Linked DNA regions of Thalassospira sp. TSL5-1. The protein of the gene in region 1 interacts with the protein of each later gene in a pairwise test. Links are inferred from orthologs where the notes say so. Each region holds a gene or a part of one and is shown on either strand. Other genes may lie near its edges.

Region 1 (3,040 bases):
GCCCTTGCCAAACAAAAAGCCCGCGAGGCCAAGGCCTTTGAGGCATGGCAGGTTGATGAAGACGGATATGTCACCGAGGGGGCATCATCGAATGCCTGGATTGTGACAAAGGATAACGTCATCGTCACCCGACAGGCGGACCATAATATCCTGCGCGGGATTACGCGCATGGCCTTGCTTGAATTTGCCCGCGAAAATGGGTTTCGTTTTGAAGAACGCCCTTTCACCGTCGAAGAAGCGCAAAACGCACGCGAGGCCTTTATATCCAGTGCCTCAACCTTTGTGATGCCGGTTTGGAAAATCGATCATGTTGCCATTAGCAATGGCGAGATGGGGCCAGTCGCCCAAACCTTGCGCAATGCCTATTTCGATGCGATGGAAAAACTGGCTGACCAGGCAAAACAGGGACGCTGATCACTGGATCAAGACGGGTAGGGTGCTTTGTGCCCGCTCTTTTCACCTTTCCCTGTAAGATACCGTTTATATCAAGCAGGGTGTTACTTTACATTCTAACGAACTGAAATTTTAACAATGTCAAAACCTGAACTTACGCGCCCGGATGCCGTCCTGTTTGATTGGGACAATACCCTTGTCGATAGTTGGGGGCCGATTCTTGTAGCGTTGAATTTGACATTTGATGATTACGGCCTGGAACGCTGGACAATGGAAGAAGCCCATGTCCGTGTTGCCCGCTCCATGCGCGACAGTTTTCCTGCTCTGTTCGGCGATGACTGGGAAGGTGCCAAGGACCGGTTTTATAACCATTTTGCACGCATTCACCTTGAAAAGGTTGAGCCCCTGAAGGGCGCGCATGACCTTTTGCTGGCTTTGAAGGATGCGGGCATTTACACGGCAATCGTCAGCAACAAACAGGGTGCGTTTTTGCGCGCCGAAGTTGCCCATCTGGAGTGGGGGCATTTTTTTGGCAAACAGATTGGGGCAACTGATGCGGCCCAGGATAAACCGGCAATTGACCCGGTTCACATGGCGCTGGGTGAAAATGCTGCAACGCAAACCGGGACTCTGTGGTTTGTCGGTGATAGCGTTGTTGATATTGAATGCGCACGCAATGCCGGGGCCGTTGCCATCATCGTTGGCGACGAAGTAACCGGTGGTGCTGATGCCGCTGAAACGGCGGCTTTTTGCCCTGATTGGCATTTCCGTGATTGCGAAGAGCTTGCAGGGGTTGTAAAACACTTGGGGAAAGCCTTATAGTTCCACAAGGTCATAAGAAGGTGGGACGCGAACTGTTAATTCCTGAGGGGGGTAATGGTTCGGTATTTTCCTTGACCGCCCAAAACCAAAAAAACGCTCATAAAAGAAGGCTAGGTCTAACCAATGGCGGAAAAATCACAAAATGTTCAGGACGTATTCCTGAATTATTGCCGTAAAAACAAAACGCCGGTTACCGTATTTCTGGTCAACGGAGTCAAGCTTCAGGGGATTATTACCTGGTTTGACAACTTTTCTGTTTTGCTGCGGCGCGATGCCCATACACAGCTTGTTTACAAACATGCGATTTCGACGGTAATGCCGACGACGCCCATTAAATTGTTTGATCCAAGCCAGCCAGCCACGGACGAAGAAAATAGCTGACGAAACTTTGACATCGGGGGTGGACGATAAAGACGCTCGCCCCCGCGTCTTGGTGATCCATCCGGATCCCAAACGTATGGACGCCGCTTCAGTTTGGCGTGACGCTCAGTCGCGTCTGGACGAAGCGGTAAATCTCACTGGTGCGCTTGATTTTGACGTATCCGGGGCAGAAATCGTCTCGGTGGCAAAGCCGCGCCCGGCCACGCTTTTCGGAACGGGAACCGTCGAAAAAATCGGCGACTGGATCCGTGACGAAGAAGCGGACCTTGTTATGGTCAATGGCCAGTTAACCCCGATTCAGCAACGTAACCTTGAACGTGCGTGGAAGGCCAAGGTTATTGACCGGACTGGCCTGATCCTCGAGATCTTCGCCAATCGTGCGCAAACCCGTGAAGGTAGCCTGCAGGTTCAGCTTGCGCTGTTAAGCTATCAGCGTTCGCGTCTGGTGCGTACATGGACGCACCTTGAGCGCCAGCGTGGGGGCCGTGGTTTTCTGGCCGGACCGGGTGAAAGACAGATCGAAATTGACCGTCGCCTGATCGGGGACAAGCTGGCAAAGTTGCGGCGTGAACTTGAAGAAGTGAAACGCACACGCGATTTGCACCGCAAGGCCCGCCGCCGTGTGCCTTATCCGATTGTGGCTTTGGTTGGTTATACCAATGCCGGGAAATCGACACTGTTTAACCGCTTAACCAAGTCCGACGTGTTTGCCGAGGACATGCTGTTTGCCACTCTTGATCCCACCATGCGCGGGTTGGAGCTGCCAAGCGGTCGCAAGGTCATCCTGTCTGATACGGTGGGGTTTGTTTCCGATTTGCCGCATGACTTGGTGGCTGCCTTTCGTGCAACACTTGAAGAAGTGCTGGAAGCGGACCTGATTGTTCATGTTCGCGATGCGTCCTCGCCTGAAACCGATGCACAAAAACAAGATGTGCTGGAAGTCCTTAAAGAACTTGGCTTGCAGCAGGTTATTGATGGTGCAGAACTGGTTGAAGCCTTAAACAAGGTTGATCTTCTGGATGAAGAAGACCGCCTTGCCGTGCTGGAACAAAGCAGCCGTCAAAATAACACCATTGTGGTTTCTGCTCTGAGCGGCGAAAACTGTGACAGCTTGCTGCGTTTGGTCGAAGACCGCCTGACCGCCGAAATGCCGGTATTTCAGGTTCTGGTGCCTTATGCCAATGGCAAGGCACTGGCCGGACTTTACCAGCAGGGCGAAGTTTTGAACCGTATCGAAGGCAATGACGGCATCAGTATCGAGATCCGTCTTGATGAGACACGTTTGGGTCGATTCGAGGACTGGTGCCAGAAAAACGGTTTGGAACTTTATTCCGTTTAACCGTTTAACCCGAACAGGACGCAGGAAGTTTAACGTGATGACACCGGATATAGACAAGGTAACAACCATTATCCGCGAGGTCGCCGCAGAAGAAATTGCGCCACG
Region 2 (2,877 bases), on another replicon or contig:
AGGAACTTGATACCACCTCTGCCTCGCTGTCGGCAGCGGTTAACGAGCAACAGGCGGCCACATCGGAAATTGCCGTGAATGTTGAACGTGCCGCAAGTGGCACGGGTGAAGTCTCGCGCAATATTGCCGATGTCAGTGCCGCCACCGAACAGGCCGATCAGGCAGTACAGAACCTGATGAAGGCCTGTGAAAGTGTAACAGGTGTATCGACCGAACTGCGCGCCGTGATTGAGGATTTTCTTAAATCGGTTGCGGAAGACAAGGCCGTTTGATTGCTTTGTGTGCCATTTGAAATCTAATACCGGGACGGGGTATATGTCCCGTTCCGGTACCTGTATGATATGGTCGATATGCCGACAAAGCGCAAATTTGCAAACCAGACGATTAAACGTATTGCGGGATTAAACCGGAGTATATTGCCGTTTATGCTGCCAATTTTGCCAAAATGCGGTTGAAATTTTCCGTCAATGTGACCTCAATCACATTGATAGCGCGTATGGGACCCAAACCGGTTTGACTAATTGCCAGATCGGGGTTATCTGTTCCCCATGTCTCGTCACGTTCTGGACGAGGCATTCCTACCTTAAGCAATCAGCGGTTTTATTGTTGTTATGTCAGTGTCGTATTTCACATACGGCTTTGAAAATCATACGCAAATATCGCCCTTCCATTTTGACCTATTCGCCCTTTCCGGCAATTACAAAATCATCATACGCAGACATGCATCTCCAGGAACTGAAACTTAAATCTCCGACCGAGCTTTTGGCCCTGTCTGAGGAACTCGAAATTGAAAACGCCAGCACCTTGCGCAAGCAGGAGCTGATGTTTGCCATTCTCAAGCAGCTTGCAGAAAACGACCATGCCATTTATGGCGAAGGTGTTCTGGAAGTGCTGCCGGACGGTTTCGGCTTTTTGCGCAGCCCGGAAGCCAACTACCTGGCGGGCCCGGATGATATTTATGTCTCGCCAAGCCAGGTGCGTCGCTTTGGCCTGCGGACCGGCGATACGGTGGAAGGGCAAATTCGCTCCCCCAAGGAAGGGGAACGTTATTTTGCACTGTTAAAGGTCGACAAGGTTAATTTTGATGCACCGGAAAAGGTGCGTCACCGCATTAACTTTGACAATCTGACCCCGCTTTATCCTGACCAGCCGCTGAAGATGGAACGCCATCTGGACCAGGAAGGCAACAAGGACATCACCAACCGGGTGATCGAACTTGTGTCGCCGCTGGGTAAAGGTCAGCGTGCCCTGATCGTGGCGCCGCCGCGCACCGGTAAAACCGTGATGCTGCAAAATATTGCGCATGCGATCGAGGAAAACCATCCGGAAGCCTATCTGATCGTTCTGCTGATTGACGAACGCCCGGAAGAAGTGACCGACATGGATCGTTCGGTGAAGGGCGAAGTGATCAGCTCGACCTTTGACGAACCGGCACAGCGTCACGTCCAGGTCACTGAAATGGTGCTGGAAAAGGCCAAACGCCTGGTTGAACACAAGCATGATGTTGTCATCCTGCTCGATTCGATCACCCGTCTGGCGCGCGCATACAATACCGTTGTCCCTAGCTCTGGCAAGGTTTTGACCGGTGGTGTCGATGCAAATGCCTTGCAGCGTCCGAAGCGTTTCTTTGGTGCTGCGCGTAATATCGAAGAGGGCGGGTCGCTGACCATCATTGCAACCGCGCTGATCGATACCGGTTCACGCATGGATGAAGTCATCTTTGAAGAATTCAAAGGTACGGGTAACTCCGAACTTATCCTGGATCGTAAACTGGCTGACAAACGTATCTTCCCGGCGATCGATATTCTTAAATCGGGCACCCGTAAGGAAGAATTGCTGGTGGGTAAAAGCGAGCTTTCGAAAATGTGGGTGCTGCGCCGTATCCTCAATCCGATGGGGCCGCAGGACGCGATGGAATTCCTGCTGGGCAAGCTCAAGACCACCAAAAACAACGACGATTTCTTCGATTCCATGAATGGCTGATCGCTGTTTCATCTGGTAATCGATCTGTTATTGAAAAACCCCCGGCTTTTGAACTGCCCCCCGAAGTTGATGTCCAACTTTACGGGGTCAGTTCAAAAGTCGGGGGTTTTTGTTTGGCCGGGGAAAGGACAAATCGCTTTAAACCAGTGTGATCTACTTCGCTTGAAGGGGAACCGGGACCTGCCTACATTGCGTTAAGGATCAATAACTTATTGTTTTGAAATGAAAATTACGCTTCCTTCAAAGCCGGTTCAAACAAGTCGCCTCTTGCTCCGTCCTTTTATGGCACGTGATTTTGAGCAATATGCTGCCTATCATACCCTGCCATCGGTCTATCGTTACCTTTATTCAGTGCCTCCGGCAGGTGCTGCGTTGCAGGATCAATTTTCCGCAGTTCTGAACGCATCATTTGAAGGTGAAAGTGATGTGTTTCGACTGGCGGTGATTCGTCAGGATGATGATGCCCTGATCGGCGAGGTCTTGCTGAAAATCGCCAGTATCAGCGCCCTTCAGGCTGAAATCGGTTATATTTTCAACCCGGATTTTGAAGGCTATGGTTATGCGACCGAGGCAGTCTCGGCGATGATTGATCTTGGGTTTGATCATTTTGGCTTTCACCGCATCTTTGCCCGCCTTGACCCGCAAAATGTTGGATCGGTTGGGATCGTTGAACGGCTGGGTTTGCGGTGCGAGGCGCATTTGATTGAAAATGACCGCTTTAACGGCGTATGGGGCGATGAATATATTTATGCGGTTCGCGCGATCGAATGGCAGGCACGTCGTCTTGTCCGCGCGCGATAGGGAAGGGACATAACCTGTCGCATAGCGTTTGTGTTCTTTTGGTAAGTTTGCCGTTTGGTGCAAAATGTTTCACGGGAAACATTCCGGCCACTT

The links. The genes of interacting proteins can lie anywhere in the genome.
Region 2: the proteins of hfq (region 1) and rho interact in binary tests that used the Escherichia coli proteins (3 or more experiments, as listed by UniProt). The link is inferred for Thalassospira sp. TSL5-1 from one-to-one orthologs.

Annotation. Positions count from the first base shown.
Region 1 is NZ_KV880637.1:1,713,576-1,716,615, reverse strand. What follows is about bases 3-2,967. They hold hfq (RNA chaperone Hfq), read left to right. Parts: upstream 3-1,338; coding sequence 1,339-1,596; downstream 1,597-2,967. Other genes in these bases: hflX (GTPase HflX), read left to right, coding at 1,673-2,935; LF95_RS08105 (HAD family hydrolase), read left to right, coding at 532-1,215; LF95_RS08110 (D-amino-acid transaminase), read left to right, coding at 3-414. Also shown: more of LF95_RS08110, read left to right, coding at 1-2; LF95_RS08090 (inositol monophosphatase family protein), read left to right, coding at 2,973-3,040. UniProt on the Escherichia coli protein: RNA chaperone that binds small regulatory RNA (sRNAs) and mRNAs to facilitate mRNA translational regulation in response to envelope stress, environmental stress and changes in metabolite concentrations.
Region 2 is NZ_KV880638.1:182,945-185,821, forward strand. The notes cover bases 50-2,851. They hold rho (transcription termination factor Rho), read left to right. Parts: upstream 50-720; coding sequence 721-1,983; downstream 1,984-2,851. Other genes in these bases: LF95_RS10380 (methyl-accepting chemotaxis protein), read left to right, coding at 50-272; LF95_RS10390 (GNAT family N-acetyltransferase), read left to right, coding at 2,206-2,784. Outside these bases: more of LF95_RS10380, read left to right, coding at 1-49. UniProt on the Escherichia coli protein: Facilitates transcription termination by a mechanism that involves Rho binding to the nascent RNA, activation of Rho's RNA-dependent ATPase activity, and release of the mRNA from the DNA template.